One region of the Pseudomonas sp. FW215-R2 genome, then DNA from elsewhere that is predicted to be linked to it. Evidence: riboswitches for the same ligand, from Rfam matches in the RefSeq annotation. Region 1 holds a riboswitch; each other region holds the start of a gene.
What was found. A riboswitch is a leader RNA that binds a small molecule or an ion and turns the genes downstream of it on or off. The one in region 1 is predicted to bind cobalamin.
Positions count from the first base shown of each region.

Region 2: linked by a shared signal. The riboswitch ahead of cobW (cobalamin biosynthesis protein CobW) and the one ahead of AC3WRD_RS17900 (TonB-dependent receptor plug domain-containing protein) in region 1 are both predicted to bind cobalamin.
Region 3: linked by a shared signal. The riboswitch ahead of cobO (cob(I)yrinic acid a,c-diamide adenosyltransferase) and the one ahead of AC3WRD_RS17900 (TonB-dependent receptor plug domain-containing protein) in region 1 are both predicted to bind cobalamin.

Region 1 covers NZ_JBYTBO010000012.1:94,338-104,642, forward strand. The annotation lists gene AC3WRD_RS17890 (ABC transporter substrate-binding protein) at 1-171, opposite strand, end outside; gene AC3WRD_RS17895 ((2Fe-2S) ferredoxin domain-containing protein) at 168-527, opposite strand; gene AC3WRD_RS17900 (TonB-dependent receptor plug domain-containing protein) at 527-2,464, opposite strand; cobalamin riboswitch at 2,557-2,762, opposite strand; gene AC3WRD_RS17905 (hypothetical protein) at 2,871-3,782, opposite strand; gene AC3WRD_RS17910 (LysR family transcriptional regulator) at 3,829-4,746, opposite strand; gene AC3WRD_RS17915 (DoxX family protein) at 4,918-5,358, shown strand; gene AC3WRD_RS17920 (pirin family protein) at 5,447-6,346, shown strand; gene AC3WRD_RS17925 (sulfite exporter TauE/SafE family protein) at 6,371-7,129, opposite strand; gene AC3WRD_RS17930 (NYN domain-containing protein) at 7,239-7,982, opposite strand; gene mug (G/U mismatch-specific DNA glycosylase) at 8,350-8,856, shown strand; gene AC3WRD_RS17940 (TetR/AcrR family transcriptional regulator) at 8,829-9,461, opposite strand; gene AC3WRD_RS17945 (O-methyltransferase) at 9,574-10,230, shown strand.
Region 2 covers NZ_JBYTBO010000018.1:15,636-25,940, forward strand. The annotation lists gene AC3WRD_RS22430 (NADH:flavin oxidoreductase/NADH oxidase family protein) at 1-892, shown strand, start outside; gene AC3WRD_RS22435 (phospholipase D-like domain-containing protein) at 896-2,539, opposite strand; gene AC3WRD_RS22440 (vWA domain-containing protein) at 2,580-3,263, opposite strand; gene AC3WRD_RS22445 (magnesium chelatase ATPase subunit I) at 3,245-4,246, opposite strand; gene cobN (cobaltochelatase subunit CobN) at 4,249-8,022, opposite strand; gene cobW (cobalamin biosynthesis protein CobW) at 8,026-9,099, opposite strand; cobalamin riboswitch at 9,199-9,408, opposite strand.
Region 3 covers NZ_JBYTBO010000005.1:312,337-322,641, reverse strand. The annotation lists gene bluB (5,6-dimethylbenzimidazole synthase) at 1-600, opposite strand, end outside; gene AC3WRD_RS09975 (cobyrinic acid a,c-diamide synthase CobB) at 597-1,892, opposite strand; gene cobO (cob(I)yrinic acid a,c-diamide adenosyltransferase) at 1,889-2,500, opposite strand; cobalamin riboswitch at 2,582-2,807, opposite strand; gene AC3WRD_RS09965 (hypothetical protein) at 2,974-3,558, shown strand; gene AC3WRD_RS09960 (PQQ-dependent sugar dehydrogenase) at 3,625-4,938, shown strand; gene AC3WRD_RS09955 (hypothetical protein) at 5,020-5,493, opposite strand; gene AC3WRD_RS09950 (C40 family peptidase) at 5,709-6,245, opposite strand; gene AC3WRD_RS09945 (C40 family peptidase) at 6,464-7,081, opposite strand; gene hda (DnaA regulatory inactivator Hda) at 7,296-8,000, opposite strand; gene AC3WRD_RS09935 (AI-2E family transporter) at 8,220-9,293, opposite strand; gene AC3WRD_RS09930 (DUF2066 domain-containing protein) at 9,330-10,305, opposite strand, start outside.

The DNA.
Region 1 (10,305 bases):
CGGGCCGGCGCCCAACGCCAACACGAGATCGGCCGCATGCTGATTGAGGGCGACAATCCGCGACGGTGGTGATGCCGGCAAGTGCCAGGTCTCGCCACAATTGCGGTAGTCATCTGCCAGAACCGGAGAAGCGCAGAGCAGGGCGCCCGCCAGAAAGCACAGCGTTCTCACGAGCGCTCCTTGATCAACAGATCCTCGAGCACTTCGCCGCCCACCAGGTGCACTTCGACCAGCCGTTGCGCATCCGCGTGGCTGCGCACGCCATACCAGCAGGTCTCCGGATACACCGTCATGACCGGCCCCAGGTTGCACGGGAACTGACAGTGCGTGCGGGTCAGCAAAACCCCGCCGGGGGTCTCGATGCGGTCATGCGCCAGCAAGTGCCGACGCAGGGTTTTCCATATCTGCAAGGCGCCGCGCTGGGTGCAGCGCGGGCCGGTGCAGAGGAACACGTGGCGGGCATGGGCGGGAACATGCGACCAGTCCGGGTGCGTGTCGACGCCGTCGATGGTTTTGATTTCAGCCATCAGAAACGGTACGTGTAGCGCACTTCGGAGGTGAACGGCCGTCCGAGGTTGTCGACGTTGTTCGAGCGGCTGGTGACGTAATCGCGGTCGAACAGGTTTTCCACCAGCAGGCTCAATCGGTGCTGGTGAGCGCCGTCCAGGTAGCGATAAGCGTCGGCGTCCACCACGGAGTAATGGCCGTACTCGACCTGTTTCGAGCTGATGACATCGCGGATATAGCGGATCGCACCCCCGGCGCCCCACATCCGGTCAACCGACTCGTAACCGACGCGCGATCGGGCGAAGAAGCTCGGTACGTCGTTGATCGTCACTCCCGCTCGGGACTCGGTGAGGTTGCGGGTCATGTCCGCTTGCAGGCTCCATTGATCGTTGAGCGCCAGTTTCGCGTCCGCCTCGAAACCGCGCATCTGGATCTGTCCCTGGCCGTTGACCCACTGGATATCGTCGAGGGTGATCAAGTCGTCGATCTTGCGTTTGAACAGGGTGACGCTGGCGCTGAATTCGCGATCGAGCAGCAAGCCTTTGTAGTCGAGGCCGAGTTCGGCGTTGCGACTTTTCTCCGGTTTCAGGTTGCGGTTGCCCAACTCGTCGCCCGGTTCGTTGACGAACAACTGCTCGGCGTTCGGCAGTTTGTAGGCAGTGCCGTACTGGCCGCGCAGTGCCCAGTGTTCATTGAGGTCATACAGCGAAGTGAGCATGCCGACCGTGGCGCTGTCGCCGCCGCTCATGGCTTCGTGACGAATGCCGATGCTCGGGTGCCAGTCGGGCAGAGCGTCGATCTGCGGGCGCAACTGGGTGTACAGCGCGTGGGCTTCAGCCTTGTCATTGTCGATGATCAGCACATCGTCCTGGCCCTTGAACCACTGGTTGTCCATACCGAACACCAGCACATGGCCGCCGGGCAATTCGGCTTTGCCTTCGGCCTGCACGCCCCAGTCGGTGAAGCCCCAGTAGTCGTTGTGGTTGATGGTTCTGGTGCCGCCATTGGCGGTGTTGTTGATGCGCGTGTAGCGGGTGTCCCAGTCGTTGATGTGGCCTTTGACGAAGTAGCTCAGGCGCTCGTTGATGTTCTGTTCGAAGGTCGCCGTGGCGATCTGCTGGACGCGGTCGTTGGTGGTCTTGTGGTTGTCGACCGGCCGGGCGAAGTCGAGGTTGGCGTCGGCGTATTGGTAGAACAATTCCATCCGCGCATCGTCGCCAAAGGACTGAATCGCCTTGCCGCCGAAGGTGGTGACTTCGTAGGCGCGCTTCTTTTCGCTGTCGTTCTTGATGTCGCGATTGCGAAACGGCTGATAGCCGTCCGAGACGTTATGACTGACGTAGGCCAGCAAGCCCAGGTCGCCGAAACCGTTGGTGAAGATGTTCTCGACCCGCGCATCCTCGGTGGTGCCACCGAAGGTATCCACGCCCATGTTCACTTCGCCGGAGGTTTTGCGGCTCTGCGGGCTGCGAGTCACGATGTTGATCACGCCGGACACGGCCTGAGTGCCGAACAGCAGGCTCTGCCCACCCTTGAGCACTTCGATGCGTTCGATGGCGTTGGCCGGCAGGGTGTCCAGGTACAGGCCGCCATACAAGCGATTGTTCAGGCGCACGCCGTCGAGCAGGATCAGCGTGTCATCGTTGCGCCCGCCCAGCAGGGAATAGGTGCCGTAGTCGAACGGGCCATTTTTCGGCGCGACGTACAGGCCGGGAATGAACATCTGCATGACGCGGGTGACATCGGCGCTGGGGCCGGCACGTTCGATCTGCTCGCGGGTGACGATCTCGACCTTGCTGCCGAATTGCGCCATGTCGGCCACGGTCGTGGACTCCACGGACGGCGCGGAAACGATTTGCTGAGTGAGTTCGAGCGGCGCGTCGTCCGCCAGCAACAGGGGGCTGAACAGACAGCCAAGCAATAGGGATGGAGCCGGAGTGTTAAAAGGTCGAATCATTGTCTTCTCGAAAGGATCTTCGCAGAAGAGCATGCAGGAGAAGGCATCGCGCACACGCCGACACCGGCCCATGCCCGCCCACCGCAGGATTTTGCCAAACAGAATTTCAGGCCGGTCTCCGGGCTTGCGCGTATGGACGCTTTCACCTTCCCATGGCCGTCTGGCCACAGTGGTGTGTCGAAAGCATCACGCGCCTACCGTTGCGGGGGCAGCACCGGACTTGTTCGAAAAGAACGTACCGGTTTCCCGTTTCACCCCATGCACGGCGGCATGGGACACCTGAAACAGGGCGGCATCTGAACATTCGGATGACCGCTCGTCAACTTCGTTGAAGGATGTAAAGCTCCTGCGACGCAGGCGCGAGATTGCGGCGAACCCTGATAATTGAATCACTGAAGTTCTGGTTCTAGTGAACGTTCGAGAGCATAAACACCGAGATAATCCCCGCGCCGAGTACAAACATCATTATGAAGATAATGTTCAGTTTGAGCCGGTTTGAACTTTCGAGTTTATTGAGCCTGACGACCAGGTCGTCCACTTGGGCCGAAGTTGCCAGTCCCTTTACCGCATTGGCCAGCGCTTGCGGGGAGATGGAGTTGTCCGGTTTATTTTCCATAGGGTGGGTTTTTAATCGAATTTCACCCTTCACCTTGGCCAATCTGAGGGCAACCGCGACCACCAGAAGAGGTGTTGCCATTAATTGAAGGAGTTTCAGGTACCGTTCGTAGACGTAGGCAGCGTATTGCGTTTTGTGTAATGCCTGAGCCTGTTCCTCGTAATCGGCGTAGGCCCGTTTGAAGCGCTTCACTTGTTCAACGATCAGCGGATCGGAAAATCTTTCAGCCTCTGGAAAAACGCTGTCGTAATTCATGAAAACGTTTCTGTCTACTTTAGTGTCCACGCGGTTTACAGGACGAATTTTTTGAAACAGATCACAGGCGCTAGCGAGCTGCTGGGCTGATTCGCGCTCCAGTACGTCGTCTTTTTTCACTGAAATTGGCAAGCAGATTCTGGCATCGCTTAACTCGTCTGCTGCGATATTCAGGGACTGGGCAGAAAGCTGACCAAAGGTTTCTTCCACTCTCAGGTTTGAAAGCTTTGAGTCCAGGCCAACCTGGATAAATTGAAATATGAGGCCCATCGAGCCCGCGATGATCCAGGCGTAATCAACTCTTTTCCAACCAATGTCATTCAGCCGGCTTGGCAATAAACGGCTTTGCCAAACGAACAACCCGCAAAAACAAATAAACAGACCCAGAATTCCGAGAATGGCGTAAGCCGAATACTCGAACATTTCTTTGATCAAAGATAACTCCATGTCGTGCTCTTTTTTCAGTGAAATATCAATTGGTTTCGCGGGCGCTTCAGACAGCCGTCACGTGCGCCTTGCCTTGTTGTACAAACCGCTCGATCAACCACCGCGCCGCCGGGCCCGGTGGCACATCGGTACGGTAGATCGCATCGAAGGTGTATTGCCCGCTGGTGTACTCCGACAAATCCAGCTGTACCAGTCGGCCGCTGTCCAGATCCTCCTGAATCATCGGCTTCGGCATATTCCCCCAGCCGATGCCCTCGCGCAGCAACATGTGTTTGGCACCCAGGTCCGCCAGGCGCCAGGTGCGGTTGCTCAGCACGGCGAACTCCCTGTCTTTGGTCAGGCGTGAGCGATCGGACAGCACCAGTTGCGTATGCTCACGTCCGGCACCGGGAACGTTGGCTTCGCCCGAAGCCAGCGGATGATTTGGCGCTGCCACCGGAATCAGCTCGACGCTGCCGATGCCGATTCTTTCGATGCCGTTGATGCCGTCGTTCATGGGCCCGCTGACGCCGACCACCGCGCCGCGATTGATCACCCGTTCAGTCACTGCGCCGAGTGCTTCCATGTGCAGGTGCAAGGCGACGGTGGGGAATTCTTCCCGAAAGGATTTCAGCGCATCCACCACGCGCTCGGCGGGCAACATCACGTCGAGCACCACGTGCACTTCGGCCTCCAGCCCCTGCAGCAGGCCTTTGACCTTGGCGCGCAAGCCGTGCACGCCGTTGGCGATGGTCCGGGCCTCGGCCAGCACGGTGCGGCCGGCGTCGGTCAGTTGCGGCTTGCGGGTGGTTTCACGATCGAACAAGGTGACGCCCAATTGCATCTCAAGGTTGGCGATCGAGTAGCTGATCACCGACGTCGCCCGGTGAAGCTTGCGCGCAGCGGCTGCAAAACTGCCGACTTCGACGACAGTCAGGAATACGCGCAGTTGATCGAGTGTCGGTGTGCCTGGATCGGAGATCATGCCTGTGTCCTTGAGTCGCCATGGGCGCATTACCGTGGAATATGCAGCTTACCTATTTTATCGAACGTAATGATCTAAATTAGTCGGCTATTCAGATGAGCTGCCGAGGCGCAACATTTCTTCATCCGGACGGTTCAAGTCGAACCGGACCCCATTGAAGGAAATACTCCCATGGCTACTTCTGCAAACATCGCTCAAACACAGGCTTCTGAACAGAACGCTTCCGACACCAAACAAGCTTCGGCTGCCTTGATTGGCCGCGTATTGCTCAGCGTGATTTTCATTCTCTCCGGTTTTTCCAAACTGGCCGCTCCGGCCATGATGATCGGTTACATCGGCTCGGTGGGCCTGCCGCTTCCACAAGTTGCACTGGCAGTGGCGATCATCGTTGAAGTCGGTGGTGGCCTGGCGCTGATCGCCGGATACCGCACCCGCACCGTCGCCGCTGTGCTGGCTGCGTTCAGCGTGTTCACCGCACTGGCCTTCCACAGTGCACTGGCTGACCAGAACCAGTTCATCCACTTCTTCAAGAACATCGCCATGGCCGGTGGCCTGTTGCAGGTCGTGGCCTTCGGTGCCGGCCGCTTCAGCCTCGACGCTCGTCGCGGTTGATACCCGAGCGCGGTGAAGGACAGGCTCCTTCACCGCGCTTCAGCATTTTTTTGTTGGCCGCACCCCGCGACAGAACCGAGTAATCATCATGACCGTTCAGCAACAACTTTCTGGCTACACCCGTGAAACCCATACCCTCCGAGCAATCCGTTATCGCACCAGCGGCAGTGGGCATGGCGCGATCGTGCGACTGATGAGCCCTTCGGATCTGGGGCATCTGATCAAGCCGTTTGTGTTCCTCGATCTGTTTGAAGGCGAGGCTTCGTTCATTCACGGCATGCCGATGCATCCGCATTCGGGGATCGCCACCGTCACGGTGATTACCGAAGGCAACTTGCGTTTCGAGGACGCCGAGTCGGGCAAGGGCATGATTGATTACAGCGGCGTGGAGTGGATGCGAGCGGGCGGCGGCGTCTGGCACGGCAAGGAAATGTCGGTGGGTACTTCGGAGCGGGTTCAGGGCTTTCAACTGTGGGTGGCGCTGCCTCCAGAGCTGGAAAACGCCAGTGTCGACAGCCAATACCTTGAGTCCGGCGCGATGCCTGAAGTGGGGCCGGCGCGGGTGATTCTCGGCTTGCACCAAGGTGTCCAGAGCCCGGTTAGAGCGCCTGCGGGAATGAATTACTTGTTGGTCACGCTGGGTGCCGGGGAATCCTGGACGTACACCCCACCCGAAGGTCACGAGTCGTTATGGCTGAGTGTCAGCCGTGGACTGTTGGCGGCGCCGGATCTGGTCAGCGCGGGTGAAATGGCGGTCTTCGAACCTGGCAACGGCGCCGTGACGCTAAAGGCTATGCGCGAAGGCACGGTGTTCGTGATCGGCTCGGCGCAACCACATCCCTATGACCTGGCGCTGGGAAACTACTCCGTGCACACCAACCCGCAAGCCTTGCGAGAGGGGGAGGCGAAGATTGCGGAAATCGGTGGGCGGTTGCGTGAGTATCTCAAACAGTCGGACGGGTCGGCTGCCGTGCCGGTGTTCAAGTAAACCGGATCTGACCTGAGAATTCACTCAGGCCATGTATCCCTCGACACCATCCCACAACAGTTTCAGCGCCGTGACTACCAGCAAGCCATAACAGGCGCGGTACATCTGGCGCTGATCCAGTCTGGCGTGCAGCCGCCAGCCCAGCCAGACCCCGCTGGGTACGGCGAGCAGGCTGACGAACATCAGCGTCAGGACGTTGCCGCTGGGTTTGGCCAGCAGCAGCCAAGGTACGGCTTTAAGCAGATTGCCGACCGTGAAAAACAGGCTGGTCGTTCCGGCATACATCTGTTTGCTCAGGCCTAGCGGCAACAGATAGATTGCCAGCGGCGGCCCGCCGGAATGCGCGACCATGGTCGTGATGCCCGATGTAAGGCCGGCGGCCAGCGCTTTGGGCGATGAGCGCGGCTTCACGCGGACTTCTCCACCCGCCTTGAACCACAAACCGACAAACAGCAGGGTGACCACCGCCATTACGATGGCGATCGCTCGGTGATCCAGCACCCGAAAAAGCAGATAACCCAGGCCGATGCCGACGACCAGTCCTGGTACCAGCAGGCGCAGATCCGGTTTCGACCAGGTTGAGGGCTTCCAGTAGCGCAGACTGAACAAGTCCATGGCGACAAACAGCGGCGCCAACAGCCCGCCAGCCGTGATCGGGTCCATCACCAACGACAGCAACGGAATCCCGACAATCGCAAAACCACCGCCGAACGCCCCCTTCATGAAGCAGATCAGGAACACGCCGGCGAAGGTGACGAGGAGGGTGGTGATGGTCAGTTCCAAGGTTTTCGCTCACTTCATGAGGGCGGGAAATGGCCATAATTTCACTCATGATCTGCGCGGTTAACAGTTACAGTTTTGAGGTTATTCCGTGGGCCAGTTGCCGGGCGGATCATGGGTTTGAACCCAGATCGATACTGTGGTCATTGGATGCGGGTCGAAGCTTCGGCTTCGGGCATGTGGAGCGCAATCCATCGATGTGCTCCATCAACCCATCAGGAATGTTCTGCCACATCGGATCAAGTATGAAATCAACGCCTTCGCGGCGAGCCATCTTCGCCGCCGGTACAAAGTCTGCATCACCCGCAATGAGGACGATCTGATCGACTTGTTGCTTGAACGAAAGTGATGCGACATCGACGCCGATTCTCATATCAACCCCCTTTTGTCGGGTGTCTATGCTGACGTCGGTTTCTGTCAGGTCGGATATCTGAATTTTGCCTTTGAGCAGTTCGGCGATTCTTGAGGGTTTGATTGTCCATTTCACATCTTTCGATAGATGTCCCAGCCGCAGGGCCAGTTTGCGTTTGCTTCGCAACCGAATATGTAGCTCTCTACGAAAAACCGCTTCTTTGGATTTGGAGAAGTCCACGAATTTTTTCGTTATGGGGTTGTGCTGCTTTGTGTCCAATGGAGGGCAGTCGTAGAAAAATATTCTATAAAGCTCTTTTCTGGGACGTTGCTGCGGCCCTGAAGGCAGGCCACTTTGACCAGAGAAGGCTCTGGACATCAGGTGAGCTGTTGCCCATCGGTGTACCAGATCGGCAGCGCGTTCGGCATTGAATGCGTTGTGAGGTTCTATCCTTCGAAATCGCTTGATGAAGTAGGCGCCGTCAACCAGAACCGCTGTGGGCATACGTTCTTCCTGAAAACAAAAACGCCCAAGGGTTTGGCACGTCCTGGATGGTTAGGACGGCTTACTGCCTTGGGCGGGATGTGGGTAGGTTAGGGAGCGATGACGGTGCCGTCAATCGCGCCTTCTTTGTTTTGATCAAGGCCTGCCCATCAATCTTGAATGTGCTTTTCATTCTGTCGATGAGCAGGGACCGGGGGAAAGATAAAGCCTAAGGAATTGGCCCACAAGCCAGCACTTTCTGACGTATTTGTAGGTTTTTGCGCAAGGGCTTGTAGCTTGAAGGAATGGGGTATGACTGTTTTGAACGGTCAATATCAAAACACGCAGTCGTACAGATTGGAGTATCTGCAATAAAGGGGAAAAGTTGATGCTTGAAGACATCCTGACCGAAGGCCTGTCCGTAGTGTTCTGCGGGATCAATCCCGGCTTGCTGGCGGCGGAGCAGGGGCATCACTTCGCCGGACGAAGCAATCGCTTCTGGCGCACGCTGCACCTGGCCGGGTTCACACCGCAAGAAGTGAGCCCGGAAAACGATTGCTCGATCCTGCAATTTCACTGCGGGTTGACTGCGGTGGTCGAGCGGGCGACGGCCCGGGCGGATCAGTTATCGGCGGACGAATTCACCGCCGCCGCTGCGAATTTCGAACGCAAGATCGCCCGGTATTCGCCGCGCTTCGTGGCGTTTCTCGGCAAGGCTGCCTATGCCGGGTTGTCCGGGAAAAAGTCGATTGAATGGGGGCTGCAAAACACCCCGTTTGGCGGTGCGGCAGTGTGGGTTCTGCCGAATCCCAGCGGCCGCAATCTGGCGTTCAACCAGGAACAATTGGTGACGGCGTATCGACAGCTTTACCTGGCATCGAGCGAAACCACATAAGCACGAAACATGTCGGCCATCGCCTCCGCACGCGCGGTGATTTCGTCGTCAGTACGCGGGCTGAGTGAGAAATCCTTCCCCACCGAACTGAGTGTGGCCAGGATCAGATCGCAGGCCAGCGTACGAGTGGATTCGCTCGCCTCGGGCAGCAATTCAACCATGAACGCCTCAAAGGTTCGCTTGCCCGCCGCCCGTACTTCATGGGCCTCGGGCGCATCACGATAAAGCGGCGCCGCGTCACTCAACGCACCGCGCATCTGCGCCTCCTCACACTCCGAACGGATAAACGCATGCACCAGCGTGCGCAGACGATCCAGTGGCGATGCTTCCCGATTTTGCAGAATCCGCTGCAGCATCTCCGTGGTTTGCAACCACTCATCACTCTGCAACCGAAACAGAATCGCCGCCTTGTTCGGAAAGTACTGATACAGCGAGCCCACGCTCACGCCAGCCTTCTCCGCAACCCGCGCCGTGGTGAATCGGGCCGCGCCTTCCTTGGCCAAAACCTGAATAGCCGCCTGCAGAATCGCGGAAACCAACTCGGCGGAGCGGGCCTGTTGCGGCTGTTTGCGTGAGGAAATACGGGCAGTCTGGCGGTCGGTCATGGTCATCTCAGGCGTGAAAAGGGAATGCGAATAGCGAATCGGGCCATTCGCTCGCATCATTTAAACGCGACGAATCATTCGCATTTTAGCCCTCGACTGACGGAAAACCACCATGACAACCTTGACCACTGAACCCCTGGCAACTCTGATCGAACGCCTCTACACCCAGGCCAGCGCCGCCACCAGTCCGCTCCTGAACACCGTGTCAAACGAAGAACGCGAGCGCCTGATGCACAGCAAAACCGAGTACCGCGAGCTGTACGGCATGCTCAAAGACCTGTGGCTGCCTGTCTCCCGCGACACCGGCAAACTGCTGTACATGCTGGCCCGTAGCACCCAGGCCAAAGCCATTGTTGAGTTCGGCACCTCGTTCGGCCTGTCGACCCTGCACCTGGCAGCGGCGCTGCGGGACAACGGCGGCGGTGTGCTGATCGGCAGCGAATTCGAACCGTCGAAAATCGAACTGGCGCGGCATCACTTCGTTGAGGGTGGCGTCAGTGATCTGATTGAAATCCGCGAAGGTGATGCACTGGTGACCTTGGCGAGCGACCTGCCGGAAACGGTCGATCTGTTGCTGCTCGATGGCGCCAAGGCGTTGTATGGCGATGTGTTGAATCTGGTTGAAAAACACCTGCGCCCCGGCGCACTGGTGGTGGCCGACAACACCAATTACTGCCCGGAATACCTGGCCCATGTGCGCTCGCCAGAGAACGGTTACCTCAGCGTGCCGTTTGCCGATGACATTGAAGTGTCGATGCGGTTGGGCTGAGCGGTGGCATCCGAAATGCCGCGAGGGTGCGTGTTGCTTCAGAAGCGGACCTTCGAGGCATTTTCCGGTTTGATC
Region 2 (10,305 bases), on a different contig from region 1:
TATGGGCCAGCAAGCGCTGGCGCCGTCAGCGGTGGCCCTGGACATGGGTTCGTTCTCGAAACTGTTCGCCGAGCCCAAACCGATGACCGAGGACGACATCGAGGATGTGATTCAACGTTTTGCCAAGAGCGCAGCACTCGCCGAAAAAGCCGGATTCACCGGCATACAGATCCACGCCGCCCACGGTTATCTACTCAGCCAGTTTCTTTCGCCGCTGACCAATCGTCGCACCGATCGCTGGGGTGGTTCGCTGGAAAACCGTGCGCGCCTGCTGCTGTCGGTGATCGAGGCTGTGCGTCAGGCGGTGTCGCCACAGTTTTGCGTGGCAGTGAAGCTCAATTCGGCGGACTTCCAGCGCGGCGGTTTCGACACGGACGACGCCCGTCAGGTGATCGAATGGCTCAACGAACAGCCGATCGACCTGCTGGAACTGTCCGGCGGCAGCTACGAAGCGCCGGCGATGCAAGGCGAAGCCCGCGACGGGCGCACCCTGGCCCGTGAGGCATTCTTTCTGGAGATGGCCAGCGAACTGGCCAGCGTGGCGCGCATGCCGGTGATGGTCACCGGTGGCATCCGCCGCCTGCCAGTCGTCGAACAAGTGCTCGACAGCGGCCTCGCCATGGCCGGCATCGCCACGGCGATGGCCATTGAGCCGAACCTGGTCAAACACTGGCGCGAAGGCCGCCACAGTCAGCCGCAACTGCCACCGATCCGCTGGAAACGCAAACCGCTGGCGGCGCTGGCGAACATGGCCGTGGTGCGCTTCCAGATGGTGCGCCTGAGCCGGGGTCGCAAGCCGCATCCGGAAGTGTCGGCACTCTGGGCGCTGATTCGCGACCGCTTGTACCTCAGTCGCCGCACCCGGCAGTACCGCCAGGCGATGGATGTATAAGCGCTAGCGCCCGGCAAACCGCAGACGAGACAGCTGGCGCAAATCCCCTTCGACGTAATAGTCGTTGGTCCAGCTGTCATCCGCCGCCAGCGGCTGCACCTGCTTCAGCGCCAGTTTTTTCGCGAAATAGCGGAAGCGGTAATGCTCGTAGAACCGCAACAGTTCCAGGCCATAACGGTCCGCCAATTCGGTGTCGCCGCGAATGATCAGGAAGTTCTCGTCGTTGCCGTTGCTGGCCGCTGCGCTGAGATTGTGGCTGCCGCTGATGATGGTCGGGTTGTCACTGGTGAAGTCGGTGACGATCGCTTTGGTGTGCACCAGCAGGTTGCCCTTCTGGCCTTTCATGTTCTCTTTCAACCAGCCTTCCAGCCCGGTGTTGAGCAGCGCAGTGGCAGCGAACTCGGCCGTACGGTCGGCGTGGAATCCGGTGATGCGACTCACGGTGTTCTGCAGGCCGTAACGCAGGATGTCGTCGTGGGGCTGTCCGAGCAGTGCGTTGAGAATCGCGTCTGGCAAGGTAAATGCCGTGACGAATAGCACGTCCTTCTTCGCCGCATTGATGATGTCGACGAACGCCCGCAGATCGGCACCGCCACTGCGCGGCGAGAACCCGGCAAACAGCGGTTGCGCCGGGTTCATGGGGTTGTGCTGGGTGATCCAGTCGCGGGTGGCACCGACATCCGCCGGCGTCGCCCAGACCTGCTCGAACGTCTGCAGATAGCTGGCTGCGATGGCCGTGTCGTCCAGCACATGCACCACGTTGGCCTGACGATACACGCCGTTGGCGGTGAAATTGGTGCTGCCGCACAGCACGGCCTGCGGCTGCCGCTCACCACCGGCGATGTGGCTGAGAACGATGAACTTGTCATGGAAAATATCGTGGGTTACCCGGCCGCGCTTGCTGGTGTCCGGTAATTTGGCGAGGCTGGCCTCGTTCATCGTGGTGTCTTCGTCACCGGGCTTGGCGTGATACAGCACCCGCACCTGCACACCGCGATCGAATGCGGCGTTCACCGTGTCGATGATGGCTTGCAGTTGATACTCGTAGATCGCGATGTCCAGTGCCCATTGCCCGTCGACGGCGCGCTCGATAAACCCTTGCAAGCGCCCGAGCAGGCCGTTTTCCAGCCATTGTCGAGCGGCGTCTGGCCAGGCTTCGATAGGCATGTTCTTGTTGGCGCTGATCTGTGCGTCGAGATCGGGAAACTTGCGCTGGAATGCCTGGCTGGCGGCCACGGCGCGGTTAAAGATCACGCTCTGGTTGGCCGGGTGACCGTCATCCGAGGTAATGCTCAGTTCCAGCGACTCCCCCAGCACCGGCGCGTCGGCAGTGCCATAGGCCAAGTGCACGCGGTAGTGCATGGTTGTGCCGGGATAGACCGCGTAATCGGCCCAGCGAAATTTCTGCAGGGGCGCGATGTCACTCGGTGTGGCGTGAAACTGCGGGAAGGTGTGAGCCTTGCCGGGAAAAGTCAGGCTGTTGAACAGGAACTGCCAGGGTTTGTCGCCCTGCTGCTTCTCGATGGCAAACCCCAGCAGGCCTTTGCGGCGGGGTTCGGCGAGGTCCATCGCCAGCAGCACGCCGTTGGTGCCGGCGTAAGCCTTTACGCGAAAATCGTCCTGAGAATTGGCAACCAGTACGCGCATGATTCACTCCTTGTGAGATGGGCTGGTTGCAGCATAGACCTCATATCGACAATAAATCGTCGATATGTCGGTAATCCGCTTCCAGTGCAGTCGCCAACTGTTTGGCCCGGCCCAAGCGGATCGGCCCGCGTTCGATATCGATCAACAGGCCCGGACAGGCCAGCACCGGCAATCCCGAGCATTCTTTCAAGCGCCCATCAGTGAGCACCAACAGACGCTGTTGCTCGGCGGGGAATCGCTTGCGACGCACGGTCAGCCAGTGTTCAGCCTCAGTCAGCGCCGCCAGCAATGGCGTGCCACCGCCCGCGCCCAAATCCTCGAGCCACGCACGCAATCCGCTGGAAGCTTTCAAACCCTGCACCTGCCATTTCGGCGCTGCGCCGCTGGCGGTCAGCAAGGCGAGACGCGCCCGTTGTCGGTAGGCGTCATCGAACAATTGCGCGAGCACACCCTTGGCATCGCTCAACGCTTGATGACGACGGGTCGAGGCCGAGGCGTCGACGATCACCAGCCACAGTTCATGAGGCGTACGGGTGCGTAGTTGAAACAGCAGATCCGAGCGCACTTTCGGCCGGCCATTGAGCAATGTGCCCGGCCAGTTCACCGAGCCACTGCGAGCAGCATGACGTTTGCCTTGCCGGCCATTGTCCAGACGTCCGGCACGGGGTCTGGCATTCGCCCCCGCGTCGGATCGGGGGCGAATGCCTAAGGCTTTTTTGGCCAGACAGGTACTTCGCGACGCGTGCCGGTGGCAAGGGCCGGCGCCGGCATTTCACCCCACTGCCCCTGCCCTTCACTCGGCGCCGTCTGGGTGCCGGACGGCGCTTGCGCCGGTTGCTGCGCATGGGATGGCGACTGTTCGCGGCGGCGATGACGCAGTGCAAATTCAGCCACGGCATCGATGTCCTGCTCGGCGATGCCTTCGGCGCCACGCCACGCCGCATGAGCCCGCGCCGCACGCAGCCAGACCAGATCGGCACGCAGGCCATCGACACCGGCCGCAAAGCAACGCTCGGTAATCTGCGCCAACGCTTCATCATCGAGGGGAATATTCGCCAAGGCATTGCGGGCGTTTTCACAGCGCTCACGCAGGGCTTGTTGCTCGGCTTCCCACTGCCCGCAGAAGGCCTGCGGATCGCTGTCGAAATCCAGTCGCCGGCGAATGATCTGCCCGCGTTCAACCGGTGCCGTTTGACCGCTAAGGGCGACGTTGAGACCAAAGCGATCGAGCAGTTGCGGGCGCAACTCGCCCTCTTCCGGGTTCATCGTGCCAATCAATACAAACTTCGCCGAATGACGATGGGAAATGCCGTCGCGCTCGATCAGGTTGGTGCCGCTGGCGGCCACATCGAGCAGCAGGTCCACCAGATGATCCGGCAACAGGTTCACTTCATCGACATACAGTACGCCGCCGTCAGCCTTGGCCAACACACCGGGAGAAAACTGCGCGCGACCGTCGCTGAGTGCCGCATCCAGATCGAGGGTGCCGACCAGCCGTTCCTCAGTCGCACCCAATGGCAAGGTGACGAACTGACCGCTGGCCAGCAAATCCGCCAGGCCCCGGGCCAGGGTCGACTTGGCCATGCCGCGTGGGCCTTCGATCAGCACACCGCCGATCTTCGGGTCGATGGCGGTCAGGTACAGCGCCAGCTTCAGATCGTCGGCGCCGACCACCGCAGAGAGCGGAAAATGTGGGGTATCGGTCATGTTCAGCTCTCTTCTTCTATATCCAACAACAGGTTTTCCAACGCTTCGCGGTACGCGCCCGGCTCCTGCCACATCCCGCGCTGCTGCGCTTCGAGCATGCGCTCGGTCATGTCGCGCAGCGCGTGGGGATTATGCTCGCGCACGAACTCGCGGGTCGCCGGGTCCAGCAGATAGGCGTCGGCCAGCAACGCGTACTGGTGATCGTCGATCAGTTGGGTGGTGGCATCGAAGGCAAACAGGTTGTCGATGGTTGCCGCCAGTTCGAACGCGCCTTTATAGCCGTGGCGTTTGACGCCGTCGATCCATTTCGGATTCGCCGCCCGGGAACGGATCACCCGGTTCAGCTCTTCTTTCAGGGTGCGGATCTTCGGCAAATCCGGCTGACTGTGATCGCCGTGATAACTGGCCGCCGCTTCGCCGCGCAGGGTTTCGACGGCCGCGAGCATGCCGCCCTGGAACTGGTAGTAGTCGTTGGAATCGAGCAAGTCATGCTCGCGGTTGTCCTGGTTTTGCAGCACGGCCTGCACCTGGCTCAGGCGCTGGACGAATTGCTCGCGGGCGGCGGTGCCTTCATCGGAACCGCCATAGGCGTAGGCGCCCCAGTTCAGGTAGACCTCGGCCAGATCTTCGCGGCTCTGCCACAGGCGACCATCGATGGCGCCCTGCACGCCCGCGCCATAAGCGCCGGGCTTGGCACCGAAGATCCGCCAGCCGGCCTGACGCCGGGCAGCCTCTTCGTCCAGCCCTGACTGCCGCAAGGCCTCACGTTCGGCACGCACTTTGGCGGCCAGCGGATTGAGGTCGTCCGGTTCGTCCAGCTCCGCCACGGCTTGCACGGCAGCGTCGAACAAACGAATCAGATTGGCGAACGCGTCGCGGAAAAATCCAGAGACCCGCAGCGTGACATCGACCCGAGGCCGGTCGAGCAGACTCAGCGGCAGAATCTCGAAATCATCGACGCGCTGACTTCCAGTGGCCCATACCGGACGCACGCCCATCAGCGCCATGGCCTGGGCGATGTCGTCACCGCCGGTGCGCATGGTCGCCGTGCCCCAGACCGACAAACCGAGCTGGCGTAGATGGTCGCCGTGATCCTGCAGGTGTCGTTCGAGAATCAGGGTTGCGGACTGGAAACCGATCCGCCACGCGGTGGTGGTCGGCAGGTTGCGCACGTCCACCGAATAGAAGTTGCGCCCGGTGGGCAATACATCGAGGCGACCACGACTCGGTGCACCGCTTGGGCCGGCCGGGACAAAGCGACCGCTCAGAGCGTCGAGCAGACCGCGCATTTCGGCCGGGCCGCAGGCGTCCAGGCGTGGAGCGATCACTTCGCGCAGGGCACTGACGATCGCCTGCACATCTGACCAGCCAGAAGCGTCCAGTTGCGCCACATCACCCGCCAGTGACTGCTCGATCAATTGCCCCGCGAACAGCTCAAGGCGTTCACGGGTATCCCCCGCCGTGCGCCAGACTTCATCGCTGACCGACAGCAGCTCCATTGGACGCGGGCCAGTCCAAGGCTCAGCAAGCACGCAATCCAGCGGATCGAAACCCAGTTGAAACGCCTTGGCCAATGCCCGCAACAGGCTCGACTGAGCACCTTTGCCATCGCCACGGGGAATCCGCAGCAGCGCCAGCAAGGTGTCGATGCGCAGCCGTCCGCTCGGCGACTCACCGAAAATGTGCAGACCATCGCGGATCTGCGACTCCTTCAGATCACACAGATAAGTGTCCAGACGCGGCAGCCAGATCGCCGCGTCAGCGTCGCTGTCGAGGGCTTCGTCGAGTTGCAGTTCGCGATCGATCTGCGTGTCACGCACCAGTTGCAGAATGTCGCGCTGCAATTCACGGGCGCGGCGCGGATCGAGCAATTGCGCTTCGTAATATTCGTCGGCCAGCAATTCGAGATTGCGCAACGGGCCGTAAGTTTCGGCGCGGGTCAGCGGCGGCATCAAATGGTCGATGATCACGGCCTGGGTGCGACGCTTGGCCTGGGCGCCCTCGCCCGGGTCGTTGACGATGAACGGATAGATATTCGGCAGCGGCCCGAGCAATGCGTCCGGCCAGCAGTTCTCCGACAAGCCCACGCCTTTGCCCGGCAGCCATTCAAGGTTGCCATGCTTGCCGACGTGGATCACGCCGTGAGCGCCGTAGGTCTGGCGCAGCCAGAAATAGAACGCGAGGTAAGCGTGTGGCGGCACCAGATCGGGGTCGTGATACACCGCGCTCGGATCGACCTGATAACCCCGCGCCGGTTGAATGCCGACGAAAGTCAGGCCAAAACGCAGGCCGGCGATCATCATCCGCCCGTCACGGCACATCGGATCGTTTTGCGGCGACCCCCAACGTTCCAGCACCGCCGCGCGATTGGCTTCGGGCAATGCGTTGAACATCATCAGGTAGTCGTTCATCGCCAGGCTTTGCTGGCACGGGCGCTGATCCAGAGTATCGAGATCGTTGCTGACGCCGCCGAGCAGTTGCCGGATCAGTTCGGTGCCGCTATCAGGCAATTCGGCAGGTAGCGGATAACCTTCGGCTTGCAATGCCCGCAGGATATTCAGCGCAGCGGCCGGCGTGTCGAGGCCGACGCCGTTGCCGATGCGCCCGTCACGGGTCGGGTAGTTGGCGAGGATTAGCGCGATACGTTTTTCAGCGTTCGGCACCCGCGCCAGATCGACCCAGTGGCGCGCCAGTTCGGCCACAAAATCCATGCGTTCAGGCTGCGCCCGATAACACACGACATCGGACTGACTGCGCTCGCTGCGCCACGCCAGATCCTTGAAGCTGATCGGTCGGCTGATGATCCGGCCGTCCAGCTCCGGCAAGGCGATGTGCATCGCCAGATCCCGAGGGCCGAGGCCCTGCTCGCTGTCACGCCAACCTGGCTCGTTGTCTTGGGCGCAGATCGCCTGGATCACCGGAATGTTGCGACGGAACGGCCGCAGATGTGGCGCTTCCGGGCTGGACTGGGCGAAACCGGTGGTGTTCAAAATCACCCCAGCCTCGACCTCATCCAGCCAGTCCTCGACCACCGACAGGCAACCGGGCTCTTTCAAACTGGCAACGGCGATCGGCAGCGGATTGAGTCCGGCAGCCTGCAACCGTTGGCAGAACACGTCGATAAACGCCGTGTTGGCCGCTTGCAAATGCGAGCGATAAAACAACACCGCCGCGACCGGTTGACCGGGCAGCCAATCGGTTTGCCAGTCGCTCAGTGCGGCGGTGTTTTTGTTTGGGTGGTAAATCGCCGTGCGCGGCAGCGTTTGCGGCTCGCCCCACACGTAATCCCGCGCCAGCCAGCGATTGGCCAGACAGCGGAAGAAATCCAGCGCATTGCCCATGCCGCCCTGACGCAGGAACTGCCAGAGCCGATCACGATCCTCGGCGCCCACGGTGCTCAAGTCGCTGAGCTCCGGGTCGGGACGGTCATCGCCCGGCACCAGAATCACCTGCACGCCACGCTCGGACAACTCGACCAGCCGCTCGACGCCATAACGCCAATAAGCGATGCCGCCATGCAGCGAAATCAGAATGACCTTGGCGTGGCGCAGCACTTCGTCAACGTAGAGGTCGACCGACGCATGGTTCTGCACCTGCATCGGGTTGGCCAGCCGCACGCTCGGGTAATCTTCGGGCAGCTGCTGCGCGGCTTCGGCGAGCAGTGCGAGGCTGGAGTCGCCGCTGCACAGGATCACCAGCTCGGCGGGGGTTTGTCCAAGGTCGGCAATGTTGTCATCCGACACGAAACCGCCGGGCTGGGTCCTGAGCAGGTGCATGGCTTAAACGCTGAGCGCGGCGCGCAATTGCGCTTCGAGCTTGGCCGCGTCCAGTTCCTGGCCGATCAACACCAGACGCGTCACACGTGCCTCATCGGCGCCCCATTGACGGTCGAAATGCTTGTCGAAACGCGTGCCCACGCCCTGGATCAGCAGGCGCATCGGCTTGTTCGGGATCGCCGCGAAGCCTTTGACCCGCAGGATACCGTGCTGAACCACCAGTTGCGTCAGCGCATCGAGCAACAGGCTTTCGTCGGCTTGCGGCAGTTCGATGGAGATTGAATCGAAAGCATCGTGATCGTGGTCGTCATGATCGTCATCGCCTTCACCGTGGTGGTGATCGTGATGGCTGTGGCGGCTGTCGATGTGCTCTTCGGAACCGGCACCCAGACCAATCAGCACGTCCAGCGGCAGACGGCCGTTGCTGGCTTCGATGATTTTCACCGCTGGCGGCAGCTCTTCGGCGACTTCCAGGCGTACGCGCGCCAAATCTTCAGGGCTGGTCTGGTCGGCCTTGTTGAGGATTACCAGGTCGGCGCTGGCCAGTTGGTCGGCGAACAGTTCGTGCAGCGGCGATTCGTGATCCAGGTTCGGGTCGAGTTTGCGCTGGGCATCGACCTGATCCGGGAACGCGGCGAAGGTGCCGGCGGCCACGGCCGGGCTGTCGACCACGGTGATCACCGCGTCAACGGTGCAGGCGCTGCGGATTTCCGGCCACTGGAAGGCTTGCACCAGCGGTTTTGGCAGAGCCAGGCCCGAAGTTTCGATGAGGATGTGGTCGAGGTCACCGCGACGGGCCACCAGTTCGCGCATCACCGGGAAGAACTCTTCCTGAACCGTGCAGCACAGGCAGCCGTTGGCCAGTTCGTAGACGCGGCCGGTGGCTTCTTCTTCGGTGCAGCCGATGGTGCACTGCTTGAGGATTTCACCGTCGATGCCCAGCTCGCCAAACTCGTTGACGATCACCGCGATACGGCGGCCCTGAGCGTTGTCGAGCATGTGCCGCAGCAAGGTGGTTTTGCCCGAGCCGAGGAAGCCGGTGACGATGGTGACGGGGAGTTTGGCCAGTGTTTTCATCGGATGCCCTTTGGCAAGGTGGCGGGCATACGGGACGAGACCGGCAACACGGGTGCGTGCCTGGAGAGTTCGCCACCGGATCACCCCGCCCGGTTGAAAGTGAGAATCTGTGACGAGGCAGGTCTCCTGGCTGACGGTGTTCGGGCCTTGGCCCGGTATTCGCTGCGCCTTCCCGCTGGCTCTGGATTGAGCTGGCAGTGGCGTGGCAGCGAACAGCACCGTTCACAGTTGCGGGGGCAGCCGCGGCTTGGACCGCGTTCCCTTCTTAGCTTCGGCGTGGGCCGAAGAACCTCGAAAGCGCAAGGCTACGCATGGGTTCGTGATGGGTCAATGGGCGTTGTTTTTTGGTTTTGGGATTTGTGAGCATATCCGTTGCTGCGGTAACGGCTTCCTAGGGTTCCGCCCTTACGGCGGGTCACTTTTTCCAAACGCCGAAAAAGTAACCAAAAAGGCTGGACCCCAGCGTACGGCACTTCGCTGAGGCTCAGTGTTCCCTCGCTACGGTGTCCATCAGGGGGCATCGCCTACGGTTTGCTTCGCTGCACCTCCTCTCGATGTATGCGGCTTCGCCGCACGGCGCTGCGCGCCTACCCCCTGATGAACACCTCCGCTCGGCCTGCCGAAGGGGCAAAAAATCAAAAGCCACATCAAGAGCCACATCTAGAGCCCCTCACCCTAGCCCTCTCCCAGAGGGAGAGGGGACTGACCGAGTTGTTTGGCAGAGCTACGCCGACGTGCAATACCGCGTTGAACTCAGGCTTTGAAAAGCACACCAATCGGCTCCCTCTCCTCGGGGAGAGGGCTGGGGTGAGGGGTAAACCCACCACAAAACCAAAGCCGAACACCCGCCCCTCACTACTCAACACGATGAGCGTTAGCTCGAGTACCGCTTTTGATCGCAGGGCCCGTCGGCAGGCTGAGTGGAGGGATTGATTCGGGGTGGGAGCGCAGCGACCGTTTGGCGAAGCCAAACACATCGAGAGGAGGTGCAGCGAAGCAAACCGTAGGCGATGCCCCCGGATCAATCCCGGAGCGAAGGAACCCCGAGCCTCAGCGAGGGGCCGTACGTCAGGGTAGAGACCTTTTGGTTACTTTTGGGGCGTTTGCCAAAAGTGACCCGCCGTAAGGGCGGAACCCTAAGCGGCCGTAACCGCAGCAACGGATATGTCTCCAATCCCAATTGACTCAAATCCCCAGCCCATGGTC
Region 3 (10,305 bases), on a different contig from region 1:
CGCCTGCGCCCACCCTTCGAGTACCAGCATCGGCGCCGGATAGAATTCCTTGACCGGTCCCAGACACAGAACCGCCAGCGGCTTGGCCCCGGCCGGCAGTTTCAGCAGATCGGCCAGCGCCTGCGGTTCGAACAGCGACACCCAGCCCATGCCCAGGCCTTCGGCGCGCGCCGCCAGCCAAAGGTTCTGGATCGCGCAGGACAATGAGGCCATGTCCATTTCCGGCAGCGTGCGACGGCCGAAAATGTGTCGCTCGCGATCGTCCATCAAGGCTGCGACCAACACTTCCGCACAGTCGTTGATGCCCTCGACCTTGAGTTTCATGAACTCGTCACTGCGCTCGCCGAGGGCCTCGGCGGTGCGTACACGTTCTTCTTCAACAAGGTTCTGGATCTGGCCACGCAGCGCGCGGTCGCTGATACGGATGAAGCGCCACGGCTGCATCAGACCGACGCTCGGCGCCTGATGTGCGGCTTCAAGCAATCGGCGCAGCAATTCAGGCTCGACCGTGCCGCCGCTGAAGTGGCGCATGTCGCGGCGTTCGGCGATGGCGCGATAGACCGCTTCGCGCTCGGTTTCAGTGAATGCGTTGTCGGTCATGGCACCAACAGCGCGGCAATCGCCGACGGATTCGACGGAAAGTAAAAATGCACGTACGAGGCAGTCATCCGCCCTTCCCGATACACCGCTTCGGCACCGCGCCCGCCATTGGGGCTGTGGCCACGGGCAATCGGCGTCAGTTCGGTGGTGGTCAGGGAATGGTGATAAGTGTGGCCGCGCAGCAAGCCTTCCGGCAGTTCGACCGATTGCAGAGCCAGCGCAGCCAGTCGTTTTTGCATCACCGCATCACCCTTGAGCAAACCGACCAGTTCGGCGCGGGTGCCTTCGACATCGGTCAACGAGTCGAGCAAATACAGCATGCCGCCGCACTCGGCGAGCAGCGGTTTGCCGGCGGCGTGATGCGCACGGATCGCACGGAGCATGTCGGCGTTTTGCGACAAGGCCACGTGGTGCAGTTCCGGATAACCGCCGGGCAGGTACAAGCTGTCGGCATCAGGCAATTGCGTATCGCGGATCGGCGAGAAGAAACTCAGCTCCGCGCCCATCGCCCGCAACAGATCGAGACTGGCGCCATAGGTGAAGGCAAACGCCTCGTCACGGGCGACGGCAATCCGCACGCCGTCGAGCAGCCTTTCGGTCTTCACGCTTTCCGGTGCGGCGAATTCGACAGCCGGTGGCAGCGCTACCTCGCAAGTGCTGGCCAGCGCTTCGGCGGCGGCGTCGAGGCGCACATCGAGGTCATTGAGTTCGCTGGCCTGCACCAGACCGAGATGGCGACTTGGCAGTTCGATCCCGGTTTCCCGGGACAACGCGCCGTACCAGCGCAAACCTTCAGTAAGGCTGCCTTCGAGCAACTGCGCATGGCGCACGGTGCCGACGCGGTTGGCCAGCACGCCGGCGAACGGCAAGTCCGGCTGATAGCGCGCCAGACCCAGAGCCAGCGCGCCGAACGTCTGAGCCATGGCCGTGCCATCAATCACGCCGAGCACCGGCACGCCGAAATGCCGCGCCAGGTCGGCGCTCGACGGTGTGCCGTCGAACAAGCCCATCACGCCTTCGATCAGGATCAGATCGGCTTCAGCGGCGGCTTCCCACAACAGACGTCGACTTTCCTGCTCGCCGACCATCCACATGTCCAGTTGATAGACCGGCGCACCGCTGGCGCGCTCGAGGATCATCGGGTCGAGAAAGTCCGGGCCGCATTTGAATACGCGAACCTTGCGCCCCTGATTGCGGTGCAGACGGGCCAGCGCGGCGGTGACGGTGGTCTTGCCCTGGCCGGAGGCCGGCGCGGCGATCAATACCGCCGGGCAGTGACGTGGTTGATTCAAAGTTCGACGCCTTTCTGCGCTTTGATACCGGCCTGGAAGGCGTGTTTGATCATGCCCATTTCGGTGACGGTGTCGCCCATCTCGATCATTTCCGGCTTGGCAGCGCGGCCGGTGACGATCACATGCTGCATCGGCGGACGGGCCTGCAGATCGCTGAGCACCTGATCCAGATCGAGGTAACCGTGCTTGAGAGCGATGTTCAGCTCATCGAGCACCACCAGACCGATCGACGGATCACGCAGCAGTTCGCGGGACACTTCCCATGCAGCTTCGGCAGCGGCGATGTCGCGCTGGCGATCCTGGGTTTCCCAGGTGAAACCTTCGCCCATCACATGAAAGCGTACCTGCTCGGGGAAGCGGCGGAAGAACAGCTCCTCCCCGGTGCTGTTGCGGCCCTTGATGAACTGCACCACGCCGCACTGCATGCCGTGGCCCATGGCGCGGGCGAGCATGCCGAACGCCGAGCTGCTTTTGCCTTTGCCATTGCCGGTCAGCACCAGCACCAGGCCGCATTCGTCTGGCGAATTGGCGATGCGCTCGTCGATCACGGCTTTTTTGCGCTGCATGCGCGCCAGGTGGCGCTCGTCGCGTTCGGGGGAATCAGTCATGGGGGAGCTCTCCGTTGAGGCTGGATAACGGCGGGCAGGCACAAGAATAGACGGCAACAAGCCTGGCATCGCCCACCGTGATGCCGCTGGATGGATCAGGCCGGTCTCCGGGCTCATGAGCGGCCTTGGCCTGGCTGCGCGCCTTCCCGCTTTGCAGCAGTGGCATCGGACGCAGCTTTTACTCATTTACCGTTGCGGGGGCAGCGCCGGGATCGTGATGGTTCTTCGCTTGAAGACAATCCTCACCGGCTTCCCTGTTTCACTCTGTCGACAGCGGTCACAGAGCACCTGAAACAAGCCGCGAAGGTTAGAGGGTTGGGGGTGGAGCGTCAAATGAAGAGGCCCCCTGAAAGCGAATAACTGCCGTCGATCAATTATCTGACGCCAATCTTGTGCCACACTGTCAGCAGTGATATCAAAGAGCCATGCTTTTTGAATGCAGAGAGCACATCACAATAACAAGGGAGAGCACCATGCAAGGCATGATCATCAGCAATCCGCGGCTGGAATTCCTGCGCCCGGTGCTGGAACGCTGGTTTGACTGTATCGACCGCTACAACGCCGTGCGCGGCGACAACGACACGCCGTACTGGCATGACGAAAAGGCCAACCTCGGCCTGTTGTCCGCCGCCGCGTGGATGGCCGAACTCGTCACCCTGCGCGACACCGCCACCCGCAAGCAGAACGAGGAAGGCGAGCGCAATGCCCGCGCCGACCTGTTCCTGGCCGGCGCCGAAGATCGCGCCTACATCCAGGCGACGCAACGCTGGCCACGCGTCAACAGCCTGAATCTGACCCAGGCCCTGACCGATATCACCAGCGACGCCAAGCGCATCAGCTACGCCAGCGATCTCAAGCTCGGCTGCCTGTTCGTCGCCCCACAGAAAGCCCAGCACAGCGCCAGCCCCGAGGAACTGCAGGACATGGTCGACGACCTGCAAAAGGAACACACCTGCGCCGTCGCCTGGTATTTCCCCTATGCCTATCGCAAATTGCGCAGCGAGGCTGGCAACTATCACCCCGGCATTGCCGTGCTGTTCAAGGAGGCGCGCGGCTGAGCGGTTGAACCATCGGGCTTGTGTACTTCTCTATGATTAGGAATGCATTCATAGGGAAGATCAGTAATGCGCAAGCCCCACCTCGTTTTCGTCATCGCACTCGCCGGAGGGCTCACCGCCTGTGGTGAATCCTCCAGCCTGCAAGTCTCGGACGGCACCGGCCCGTCCCCCAAACTGCCCGAACCGAACAAGACCCTGATCCCGACGGTGAACATCGCCCCGGCGATCGGCTGGCCGGCGGGTGCGAAACCAACGCCAGCCGCAGGCACCCAAGTGGCTGCATTCGCCGAAAACCTCGATCACCCGCGCTGGCTCTACGTGCTGCCCAATGGCGATGTGCTGGTGGCGGAAACCAATGCTCCGCCGAAACCGGACGATGGCAACGGGATACGTGGCTGGGTGACGAAGAAAATCATGGGCCGCGCTGGCGCCGGGGTTCCCAGCCCGAATCGCATCACCCTGTTGCGCGACGCTGATCACGATGGCGTGGCCGAAACCCGCACGGTATTTCTACAAAATCTGAATTCTCCGTTCGGTATGACCCTGGTCGGCAACGATCTGTACGTCGCCGACACCGACCGCTTGCTGCGCTTTCACTACGAACCCGGCGTAACCGAGATCAAGAACCAGCCGATCAAGGTCGTGGATCTGCCGGGCGGCCCGCTCAACCATCACTGGACCAAGAACGTCATCGCCAGTAAGGACGGCAGCAAGCTGTACGTCACAGTCGGCTCGAACAGTAACGTCGGCGAAAACGGCCTGGATCAGGAAGAAGGCCGCGCGGCAATCTGGGAAGTGGACCGTGCGACCGGCAATCACCGGATCTTCGCCTCGGGCATTCGCAATCCCAACGGTCTGGCCTGGGAACCCAAAAGCGGCGCGCTGTGGACAGCAGTGAACGAACGGGACGAGATCGGCAGCGACCTGGTGCCGGACTACATCACCTCGGTCAAGGACGGCGGGTTTTATGGCTGGCCATTCAGCTATTACGGCCAGCATGTCGATGTCCGCGTCGAACCACAACAGCCAGAGATGGTGGCCAAGGCCATCGCTCCCGACTACGCCGTCGGCCCGCATACCGCCTCACTGGGGCTGACGTTCGCCGAGGGCAACACGTTGCCAGCACAATTCAAGGAGGGCGCATTCATCGGCCAGCATGGCTCGTGGAATCGCAAGCCGCACAGTGGCTACAAGGTGATCTTCGTCCCGTTTGCCGCAGGCAAACCGAGCGGAACGCCAGTGGACGTGCTGACCGGCTTCCTCGACAAGGACGAGAACGCTTTAGGGCGCCCGGTCGGCGTGGTGATCGACCAACAAGGTGGGTTGCTGGTGGCGGATGATGTGGGGAACAAGGTGTGGCGAGTTTCGGCGGCAAAGTGAGCCAGAAACCTCATGCCCACGATAGCGAGATCCGCACTTCGCTATCGCGGGCATGCCCAACCAAAGACGCCGCGCAATTGATCAGTGGCGAAGAACCGAATGCTTCAGTTTGCGCATCGCTACTTCAAAAAATACACCCACAAGCACCGACATCAATGCAGCCATTTCCTGATCGGGAATCCGCTCGATAAAACTGATAAAACGCGATCCCACTGACCACGCAAATAGAATTCCACCCCAAAGATAAAATACATTGCCCACGGTGCCACCGATGACGTCAAAAACACGCGCTGCCCGCACGGCTTCGGCCCTAGGCATTTCATGGATGTTGAAGTAGATATACGCCAACGTTGTTGCAACCACGCAGAGCACTAGCTTCCAGATAGATTTATGAGCTGAAACCAGTGAATTCAAAGGTGTAACCGCCCAACCGGGAACTTCGGTCGAGGCATCTGCCCAACCCATTTTAAGCAAGCAAAAAACAACTAGAATCAACGCTGGCACTATGGCAAATGTCAGCACTCTGAGCTTCCACTTCCTAAAAATGAACTTCATGATCTTCCTAGAGCAATCAATAGAACTCGTGCGACGCACGAGAGCGAAACTACAAAGCTTTTACTGAACGAAACAGATATGAGCGCTCTCGGCGCAGTCACGACAACAGTCGGCCATGACGGTAATTCGCCACGGAGTTGTGGTTTACAAATCGTCGCATTCTTTACCCCATCGAACGATGGACATAACAGAATGGAAAGAGAGTAGTTTGCTGACTACGGGTTATGCGCCAGATGCTCTGGCTGCAGCACGCGCTTTGCACTCAGGTAGGCCTTCTGCCAATAGGCCTTCGACAAGCTGTCCAGCTTCACAGTGCCACCGGTGGCCGGTGCGTGAACGAAGCGCCCTTCCCCGACGTAAATCCCCGCATGGCTGACCTGAGAGCCGCCATTGGTGGCGAAGAAGATCAGGTCGCCGGTCTGCAAACCCTCCTTGCCGACATTCGGCGCCTGCATGACGATCAACTCGCGTGTCGAGCGCGGCAGGCTGATGCCGGCGGCATCGCGGTAAACGAAACCGATCAGGCCACTGCAATCGAAGCCCGAGTCCGGCGTGTTACCGCCCCAGCGATAAGGCGTGCCCACCAGCCCGAGCGCACGGAACAGCACGTCTTCGGCAGCGGGAGAAAAAGCCTGGGAGGATCCGAACACAATCGGCGCGCGAACCACAGGGGCTGGCGGCGGAGTGCGACTGGCGCAAGCGCTGAGCAGCGCTGCGAAGAACATCAGGGCGAGGCGGGCCGGCATCGTCATAAGCAGAACATCCTGATCTGGCTGCGGCTTTTACTGCCGATTCGACAGAAAACAAAACCGCCTGCGTTGGGACGCAGGCGGTTTGCCATCAATATAGATCAGGATTCTAGCGGCTACGCGGCAAACTTCAAGTAAGACTTTAACTTCACCTTGTAAAGTTTAAGTCTATTGCCCCTGAAGGACCGCTTGTCGCCACGAGCGTGGCGACCAAGGCGTGATTACTTACGAGCGGTAACCACGGTTGGAGCGTTCGCCAAAGCGCGTTTGGCTTCGATGAAGGTCTTGCTCCAGTAGCTGTCACCCAGGCTGTCGATGCGGACACCGCCACTGCGACGACTGCTGGAGTGGATGAACTGGTTGTCGCCCAGGTAGATCCCGGCGTGGCTTACACGACCGCGACGACCATTGGTGGCGAAGAACAGCAGGTCGCCCGGCTCGAGGTTGCTGCGCGATACCAGCGGAGCATCCACGTTGATCATTTCGCGGGTGGAGCGCGGCAGGTTCATGCCGGCTTCTTCGCGGAACAGATAGCCGATGAAACCGCTGCAATCGAACCCGGCTTCAGAGGTACCGCCGAAACGGTAACGGGTACCGATCAGGGACATGCCGCGTTCAAGAATACTGTCTGCCAGAACCGGAAGCTGATAAGGCTTCTTGCCGTTGAAAGCGGCGAGTTCTTTCTCGGTGTCCAGCTCTTCCTGATAAATAACGGAAGACTGAGCGGTGGCAGAATTTTTAGCCTGTTGCTGCTCTTGATTAACAGGTGAATGAGCAGCGCAACCGAACAACAGGGTGACGAGTGCGAGAGGCACGAGGGGTGCGAAGCGCTTTAGCATGGGCACGACCGTGGCTGATAGTTGTAAAGAAGCCGAGACTATGCCCGCTATCAGCCTCATTTGCAAATTCAATCGATCTTTTTGTGACTTCTCGGTTTCTCGTTTACATCTAAGCGCTTAAGCCTATTTGAATCGAGACGCGGCCTGTGCAGCGCACAGGAAAGCGGATTTTCTGGCGCCTGAAATATGCCGAAACCCGCTGAAAGCCCCGGTTTTACCAGCCCAGGGTTTCTTTCAGGAAGGGAATGGTCAGCTTGCGCTGAGCCTGCAAAGAGGCCTGATCGAGCTGCTCGAGCAGGTCAAAAAGCGCGCTCATGCTGCGGGTCCCGCGAGTCAAAATAAAATGCCCGACTTCATCGGTCAGATGCAGACCGCGACGGGATGCACGCAATTGCAGGGCACGCAATTTGTCTTCATCGGAGAGAGGACGCATCTGGAAAATCAGCGCCAGGGTCAGGCGCGATTTCAAGTCCGCCAGTTTTACCGGCAATTCACGTGGCGAGGTTGAAGCGGCGATCAACAAGCGGCGACCACTGTCGCGCAGACGGTTGAACAGGTGAAACATCGCCTCTTCCCAGTCGGGCTTGCCGGCGATCACCTGCAAGTCGTCCAGACAGACCAGTTCGTACTGTTCGAGGTTGTCGAGGATTTCGATGCCGCGATCCATCAACTCGGCCAGCGGCAGGTACACCGCCGGCTCGCCCATCTGTTCGAAACGCAGGCACGCGGCCTGCAACAGATGCGTACGCCCTACCCCGTGCTTGCCCCACAGATAGATGAGGCTTTCGGTCCAGCCGGCGTCGGCTTCGCATAGACGCTCGACATAGCCGAGTGCAGCGGCATTGGCGCCTGGGTAGTAGTTGATGAAGGTGGCGTCGTCACGCAGACGCACACCTAGGGGCAGCTGAATCGGTTTCATGCTGACTGAACAGTTCCCAAGGAACCGTTAGTGGCCTCTGTGTAAAGTGTGCGAAGTTTATACCCGTGAAGCGGAGCGCACAATGCGACAGACCCCAAGCAAAATCAAAGGTTTGCGTTAACACGCTGGTTTTATGACAGTTTCTTTGGCGCACGAGTGCCAGCATTGCCTGCATGAGACGGGCCAACCCGGCAATCCACCGGGCGCCCCTCCCTCGCCTTACAGCTTCGGATCATCCACTCCGCTATAAATGTCGGAGTCTTTGTACAAGTCATGGACGTGGCGCACCAACACCATGATCACCGCCGCCACCGGCAACGCCAGCAGCACACCGGTGAAACCGAACAACTCGCCGCCGGCCAGGATCGCAAAGATCACCGCCACCGGATGCAAACCGATTCGATCACCCACCAGCAATGGCGTCAGCACCATGCCCTCCAATGCCTGACCGACCATGAACACCGCCACGATCCCGATCATCGGATACAGATCACCACCGAACTGGAACAGCCCGGCAATCAACGCCGCACCGATCCCGATCACAAACCCCATATAAGGCACGATGGCCGCCAGACCAGCGATCAGGCCGATCAACAGGCCCAGTTCCAGGCCGACAATCATCAGGCCCGCCGCATAGATCACGCCCAACGCCAGCATCACCAGCAACTGGCCGCGCACGAAAGCGCCAAGCACCTCGTGACACTCGCCGGCCAGAGCCACCACACGCTCTTCGCGGTCACGCGGCAACAGGCTGCGGATCTTGGCCATCATCACGTCCCAGTCGCGCAGCAAGTAGAAACTCACCACCGGGATCAGCACCAGATTCGCCAACCAGCCGATCAGCGCCAGACTTGAGGCCGTGGCCTGACTCAGCACCACACCGACGATGTCGGTGGTCTGGCCCATGTGTTCGGTGATCGCCGCCTTGACCTTGTCGAATTTCCAGAAGCCCTCCGACAGCCCCAGCTTCGACTGCGCCCACGGCAGTGCTGTGTGCTGCAGCCAGTCGAGCATCTGCGGTGCCAGCTCATACAGTCGCAGTAACTGCTTGGCGAGCATCGGCACCAGCACCAGCAGCAACGTGGTGACGATCAGGGTGAACAAGGCAAACACCGCAATCACGCCCCAGGTACGGGACAAGCCAAGTCGCTCAAGACGATCCACCAAAGGGTCGAACAGATAAGCGAGCAACAGCGCCACCAGAAACGGCGTGAGGATCGGATGCAGCAACCAGACAAACGCGCAAAGCAGGAGCACCCCACCGAGCCAGAACCAACGCCGCGTATCGGCCATGTAACACTCCATTGCTTCTATATATGAAAGAAAAACCTACCAGCGAAACCGCAACGACGGCGCCGCAGGTATCGGTGCCGGCGCAACGACAGGCGCACCACCCGGCACTGCGGGTTGCGGAGCCACCGGAGCCGGTGCCTCAGCCGGCATTTCCTGCAACTTCGCCAGCGACAACTGCGCCCGCAACTGATCGGCACTGCCGTTCACCCGATACACAATGCGATCGGCATCGACACTCTGCAGACGCACACCAAAGGGTTCGAGCATCCGCAGCAACGTCGCGTAATGCTCCAGATTCATGCCCTGCACTTCCAGAGTCTGCTGACCCGAAGCGCCCGGCTTGGCGACAAAACGAGGCGCCAGACGCTCGGCGACCGCCAGCATCACAGCATCGGCGACAGCGGCTTGATCTGCCCCTTGCACGCTGCCCGCTTCCTTTTGATCGCCCAGCCACAAATGCCATTTGGCTTGCCACTGACCGCCTTCTTCGCGGGCATGCACGGCGAGCAAGGCGTCAGCGTTGTAACGCTCAGAGGCTGCATGCAACGGCGCGGGATCGGTGCCTTCGAGCGTCGGCGCGGTCGCGACCAATTGTTCGCTCAGATCCGCCAGCGGCAGGCGCAACGGCAACCCTCGGTGCTGGGCGGCACGCCGCAATGGTGTGGCACTGGCCTGACCGTCGCCCACCAGACTCGAGCCTTCGGCGGAGTCGTTCAGCCACCAGCTCAGGATCGACGGCCGACTCGCCCCCCACAGCGCCAGCCCGGCACGGCGCAATGCCTGCTCGGTGGTGGCCGGGTCGAAATCAACTTTCAATACCTCCGGCGGCCCGGCATCGAAGCCGAACTGACTGATGATCTGCTGCGGGTCCTTGCGAATCGGCGCCAGCCCGGGGTTCTGCGGCGCCTTCGGGTCGCCGGTGAGACGCAGCACCAGTGTGTCGAGCGCGGATTGAGTGGCGCGATCACGCTCCTCCGGTGACTGGCCGTTGACCGGTTCGCGCACCTGATAA